Regions from separate parts of the Vibrio sp. T11.5 genome, predicted to be linked through region 2. Evidence: predicted binding sites of a transcription regulator. Region 2 holds the regulator's gene; the other holds the start of a gene.
What was found. The regulator MetJ, encoded in region 2, represses methionine synthesis genes. The targets are predictions, from matches to a motif close to TTAGACNTNTANANGTCTAA.

Region 1 (3,422 bases), on a different contig from region 2:
TCAAGTAGTGCCCCTTCAATAAGGCGAGCAACAAATGGGATGGCGCCGATAGTCAGTGGCACGATAGCCGCCGTGGTGCCGATAAACGTGCCGACGAGAACTTTAGTGACTGGGATGATGGCTACCATTAAAACTAGAAACGGCACCGAGCGACCGACGTTGACGATAGCACCGAGAATGCTATTGAGCTTGGTGTTCTCAAGTAGGCCGCCTTTTTTGGTGGTATGAAGGATAACACCTAATGGAATACCAACGGCAAAGCCAACGATACCTGCGACTGAGACCATGTAGAGGGTTTCCCAAGTCGCACCAATTAAAAGGCTACTGTTAAGGCTTAGCCACTCTGAAATTGTGTTAAAGGACATAACCCAGTACCTCTACTTTTACATTGTGTTCACGGAGGAATTCAATCGCCGCATTGTCATCTTGCTCGTTACCAAACAGCTCTGCGACCATCATGCCGAATTTGACGCCACCAGCGTAATCAAGATCAGAACTCAGAATGCTGACATCGATATTGAATTGACGAGCAATCTGACTGACGAGCGGTGCATCTACAGTAGCTCCGGTAAATTCGAGTCTCACCAATGGATAACTGCCTTCAACGCGGGTCGTTTGCAGGCGTGTCTGATAATCATCCGGAATAGACAGATCAAGCGTAGAACGGATAAATTCATGCGCCAGTTCAGTTTTAGGATGGGCGAAAATTTCACCAACAGTACCTTTCTCAACCAATTCCCCGCCACCAATGATCGCCACTTCATGACAGATACTTTTCACCACGTCCATTTCGTGGGTGATGAGCAACATAGTGATATTCAGTTTACGGTTGATCTCTTTGAGCAACTCAAGTATCGATTGTGTTGTTGCAGGATCCAATGCACTCGTTGCTTCGTCACACAGCAACACTTTGGGATCGGAAGCTAGGGCACGTGCAATAGCGACGCGCTGCTTTTGACCACCGCTCAAGTTCGATGGGTAGCTTTCATGTTTATCAGAGAGGCCTACCAGTTTGAGCAGCTCAGTCACTTTAGCGCTAATGTGCGCCTTATCTTTGCCCGCTAACTCAAGTGGCAGGGCAACGTTGTCAAATACGGTACGAGATGACAGTAGGTTAAAATGTTGGAAGATCATACCGATGTTACGGCGTGTTTCGCTCAGTTCTGATTTTGACTGCTTGGTAAGATCAATACCGTCGACAATGATGGAGCCTGACGTTGGCGCTTCCAGCATATTGACACATCGAATAAGCGTACTTTTCCCTGCTCCTGATGAGCCAATTACACCGAAGATTGTTCCCTGTGAGATATGAAGGTTGATGTCCTTCAAGGCATGTATTTCTTTATTTCCTTGAAGAAATACTTTGTTTACTTGATTAATTTCTATCATTGAGAAATCCACTATCAGACTGCTTTTGGGAAAAAGTAGATAATTTTGAACTACCTCTCATTTAGTAGAGGATGCTATGGTTTTGCACTAATTGTGTCAATAGATATTTTTACGGCTAGACGTCTAAACGTTCATTGCAACCAAACAGATTAGTAATTAGATAGTGATGAAAGAAATAAAGCGTGTAATAATTCTGGAAATAAATAGTAGATAGAGAAGCAAATTTTGGCGAAACCAGCAGTCTTTTTGGATCGTGATGGTGTAATTAACGTTGACCACGGATATGTTCATGACGAGCACGACTTTGAATTTATTGATGGCGTGTTTGAAGCGACTAAAAAGCTCAAAGAGATGGGCTACATGCTTGTATTGGTGACTAACCAGTCGGGTATTGCTCGTGGTAAATTCAGTGAGGACCGTTTCCTATCACTCACGCAGTGGATGGATTGGAATTTTGTTGATCATGATGTTGAGTTTGATGGCTTCTACTATTGCCCACATCATGCCGAACATGGTCAGGGTAAGTACAAAGAAGATTGTAATTGCCGCAAACCTAAGCCTGGCATGTTCATTTCTGCGCGTGATTTCCTCAAAATCGATATGGCGAATTCTGTTATGGTCGGTGATAAAGCTGAAGATATGATGGCAGCAGAAGCCGCTGAAGTAGGTACGCGTATTTTAGTACGTACTGGTAAGCCTGTTACGGAAAAAGGTGAGGCGATTGCCTCTGTTGTACTGGACAGTATCAAAGAAGTCCCTGCCTATTTAGCTAAGTAAAATACCGAGAAAAGAGGTCGCTTGAGGCGGCCTTTTTCTATTGGAGAGTGTGGATGAAAATGAAAGCGTTGTTAGGCTTGCTGGCAGGAGTGACATTATTTGGGTGCAGCTACTCGGCGATTGAACGCAAAGCCGATGAAAAGCAACCATTCGTGACCTACCAGTGTGCATCGAACAAACAGTTTGAGGTCGCTTACCTAATTAAAGAACAAGCGGCGATTTTGCGTTTACCTAAACACGACTACCGCCTCGCTCAGGTCCCATCTGGTTCTGGTGCAAAATATATCTTAGATAATGGAACAAAACCGATTCTCAATCCAGTGACGCTACACACCAAAGGTGATGATGCCCGATTAGAATTGGGCAGAGTCGTTTACAAAAACTGTAAAACACAATAGCGTTAGTCTTCTGGTACAACCTGCTTTATCTTTTGAGCGAACTCACTGCATTATGAATAAAAAACTGACCATTCTTGATATTGCTAAACTTTCTGGCGTTGGTAAATCTACGGTTTCCCGTGTATTGACTAATGATCCTAAAGTCAAACCCGAGACTCGCGCCAAGGTTGAGCGTGTGATTGAAGAGTCTGGCTACGTTCCGTCTAAGTCGGCGCAAGCGATGCGCGGAGGCAGTCAGAAAGTTGTTGGGGTCATCATCTCGCGTCTTGATTCGCCTTCGGAAAACAAAGCCGTTAGCAGTATGCTGCAAGTTCTTTACGGTAACGGCTATGACGCGGTGATCATGGAAAGTCAGTTTGACCGCAAGATGACCAATGAACACCTCGACGTTTTGCGCAGGCGTAATGTTGATGGCGTGATTGTGTTTGGCTTCAGTGATTTTGACATCGAGCGTCTTTCTAGCTGGCAGCATCGTTCTCTGGTGATTGCCATGGATACTGATGAAACGTCATCGATCAACTACGATAATACAGGTGTTATTCGTTATGCGCTGGAACACCTTCAGCGCCAATCGGTGAGCGAGATTGCTTTTATTGGTGTTGATCCTTCAGACCGAACTACTGGGAAGATTCGTCTCAATGCTTACTTAGATTGGTGTTCAGAGCATCGATTATCCCCCAACTATCAAACAGGCCATTTGCATCACGAAAGCGCTTATCGTTTGGTGGATAAAGTGTTGACTCAAACCACACAGGCGATTGTATGCGCCAGTGATACTTTGGCATTGGGTGTGATTAAACGTCTTCAAGAATTGGATAGGGAAGATGTGATGGTCACAGGTGTTGGTGGCAATGAACT
Region 2 (3,422 bases):
TTTTCGCAATCTCGTGACCAGGGTGTTCCGGCAAGCTAGGGTGATAGATGTTCCCCACCAGAGACTGAGACTGCAGGTAATTGAGGATTTGTGCCGAGCTTTCTTCATGCACTTTCATTCGTGCACCCAAGGTGCGAATACCGCGTAATGTCATATAGCTGTCGAATGGTGTACCAGTCGCACCGATGCAGTTGCCCCACCAAGCAAGATCTTCAGCATGCTGCTCAGTTTTGGTGATTACCACACCACCAATCACATCTGAATGGCCGTTAATGTATTTGGTTGTTGAGTGAATGACGAAGTCAGCCCCTAGCTCTAGAGGTTTTTGGAACACAGGAGTCAAAAAGGTATTGTCGACGCCAACCAATGCTCCAACTTGACGGGCTTTTTCACATACTGCGGCTATGTCGACGACTCGAACCAGAGGATTGGACGGTGTTTCTAACAGAATCAATTTAGGCTGCTTTGCAATGGCGTCGTCCAAGGCTTTTTGATCAGACTGATCGACAAACTGAACCTTGAAGTCACCTTTCTGAGCGCGGGTGTTAAACAAACGGTACGTACCGCCGTAGCAATCGTGTGGCGCAATGATCAGGTCATCTGGGCCAAGAAATGCGGAGACCCACAGGTTTAATGCTGAGGTTCCACAGTTGGTTACTACTGCGCCTCTACCAGACTCCAGTTCATAGAGCGCTTTTTCTAGCAAACCACGGTTTGGGTTACCTGAGCGAGTATAGTCATATTTGGGCACTTCACCGAAGGCGGGAAATCCGTAGTTAGTCGAGAGGTAAATAGGTGGCACAACGGCATGATGCTGAGTGTCTGACTCGATACCAGTACGTACCGCGATTGTGGCTGGTTTACGGGCGCTCATAAGTGTTTCCTTTCGAACTGTAGTGACTTGACTGGAGACTACACTATACCTAATTGCCGGATGTTAGATATATGTTATTCCAATCGTATATCCCTTCACTTTACTTCTCATTTTTTGAGACGTCAACACTTCTAGACGTCTATATGTCTTTGCTTGTGGACATGAATCCCGCTAAAATTACGCTTTCTAACTTTATACATAATGAATCATAAAGGTGCGCAATGGCAGATTGGAACGGCGAATACATAAGTCCGTATGCTGAACATGGAAAAAAAAGCGAGCAAGTAAAGAAGATTACAGTTTCTATTCCATTGAAAGTATTGAAGGTTTTAACTGATGAGCGAACGCGTCGTCAGATCAATAACTTGCGCCATGCGACAAACAGTGAGCTGCTGTGTGAAGCGTTTCTACATGCTTATACTGGCCAACCATTACCGACTGATGAAGATTTGCGTAAAGATCGCCCAGATGATATCCCGGCGGAAGTAAAAAAACTCATGACTGAGATGGGTATTGAATTCGAAGCCTATGACGAAGAGTAATAACTGGCGGCGCGCCTTGTTTTTATTTTGCTGAAAACTAAAAAACCGCTGAATGTTCAGCGGTTTTTTGTTGCTAGAGAGGAAGGCCTACGCTTCCATGTAATTCTCGGGCATTTCAATACGAGCCACACCCGACTCTACTGCTGCAAGAGCAACCGCTTTTGCGACACGTGGCAATAGGCGAGAGTCCATCGGTTTAGGAATGATGTAACCAGGGCCAAATTCCAGCTTATCTACGCCAGCGGCTTTCAATACTTCTGCTGGAACGTCTTCTTTCGCTAGTTCACGAATGGCATCTACGGCAGCGAGCTTCATTTCATCGTTGATTTCGCTAGCTCGAACGTCTAGAGCGCCGCGGAAGATGAATGGGAAACACAACACGTTGTTCACTTGGTTCGGGTAGTCACTACGGCCTGTACCCATGATTAAATCATCACGTACTTCGTGTGCCAGCTCTGGCTTGATTTCCGGGTCTGGGTTTGAACATGCGAAGACCACAGGTTTATCAGCCATCAGTTTTAGTGCTTCAGGTGCGAGTAAGTTCGGGCCAGATACGCCCAAGAATAGGTCAGCACCTTCAATTACGTCTTCCAGTGTACGCTTGTCAGTGTTGTTGGCAAATAGTTGCTTGTATTCGTTGAGATCATCACGGCGAGTGTGGATAACACCTTTGCGGTCAAGCATGTAAATTTTTTCACGCATCGCACCACATTTAATCAGTAGTTCCATACAAGCCACTGCTGCAGCACCGGCGCCAAGACAAACAATCGTAGCATCTTCTAGCTTTTTGCCTTGGAGTTCAATTGCGTTAAGCATACCTGCTGCGGTGACGATAGCTGTACCATGCTGGTCGTCGTGAAAAACCGGTACATCACAGCGCTCGATCAGCTGTTTTTCAATCTCAAAACAGTCTGGTGCTTTGATGTCTTCGAGGTTGATACCTCCAAAGGTATCGGCAATGTTAGCGACGGTATCGACGAACTCTTCGATCGTGCGGTGTTTGACTTCAATGTCGATAGAGTCCAAACCTGCAAAGCGTTTGAACAGGAGAGCTTTACCTTCCATGACAGGCTTAGATGCCAGCGGACCTAAGTTTCCAAGACCAAGAATAGCTGTTCCGTTGGAGATAACCGCTACCATGTTACCTTTAGAGGTATATTTGTAGACATTATCTGCATTCTGAGCAATTTCACGTACTGGCTCAGCCACGCCTGGGCTGTATGCTAACGCTAGATCACCTGCCGTTTCAGCTGGTGTTGTCAGCTCAACCGAAATCTTGCCTGCTGTAGGGTAGGCATGGTAATCCAATGCTTGCTGACGGAATTGTTCTTCAGGGGATAGTTCTTGGTGATTGTCATCGGACATAGGTGTAGGTACTCGTTATTAATAATTAGGATAGGGGGGAACCCATTCTAGAGTAACTAAGTCAAGCTGCAAAGGTCAGAATGCGAGCTAAAGCAATAAAATGTGCTAAATGACAGGAGATAAGACCAGATGGTTAGAGATGTGGCTGGCGAATATCAAACAGTGGAAGATATTACTCTGAATGATTCGCTGGGGATGTAGGGAACAAAAAAGGACGCCGTAGCGTCCTTTTCTCTTCATCTAAAAAGAAATTACTTCTTAGAAGAAAGAGCACCGAAACGCTTGTTGAAGCGATCTACACGGCCGCCAGTATCAACGATACGCTGCTTACCAGTGTAGAATGGGTGACATTTGTCACATACGTCTAGGTGGATTGACTCTTTAGTTAGAGTTGAGTTGAACTCGAAAGAGTTACCGCAAGAACAAGTTGCTTTAACGGCTTTGTATTCTGGGTGGATACCAGCTTTCATGGGAGAACCTCTAAAATAGGCCGTGTCGCTATCCGATTCTATGCCGGACACCACACGTAGTTAATAAAATTTCCTTTGGATACCGCTGCTCAAAAGCAAGCCATATCTCTAAGGCGCGATATAGTAATGAATACAGACTTAGGGATCAACTGATTTACTAAGAAAATTGCT

Region 1: the regulator MetJ is predicted to act here: its motif matches at 1,497-1,516, upstream of metN (methionine ABC transporter ATP-binding protein MetN).

Annotation. Positions count from the first base shown of each region.
Region 1 is NZ_JAPPTP010000015.1:73,675-77,096, reverse strand. It holds gene OH455_RS15440 (methionine ABC transporter permease) at 1-365, opposite strand, end outside; gene metN (methionine ABC transporter ATP-binding protein MetN) at 355-1,389, opposite strand; gene gmhB (D-glycero-beta-D-manno-heptose 1,7-bisphosphate 7-phosphatase) at 1,615-2,166, shown strand; gene OH455_RS15425 (MliC family protein) at 2,226-2,564, shown strand; gene treR (trehalose operon repressor TreR) at 2,617-3,422, shown strand, end outside.
Region 2 is NZ_JAPPTP010000019.1:28,338-31,759, forward strand. It holds gene OH455_RS17155 (O-succinylhomoserine (thiol)-lyase) at 1-874, opposite strand, end outside; gene metJ (met regulon transcriptional regulator MetJ) at 1,096-1,416, shown strand; gene OH455_RS17165 (malic enzyme-like NAD(P)-binding protein) at 1,504-2,781, opposite strand; gene rpmE (50S ribosomal protein L31) at 3,033-3,251, opposite strand.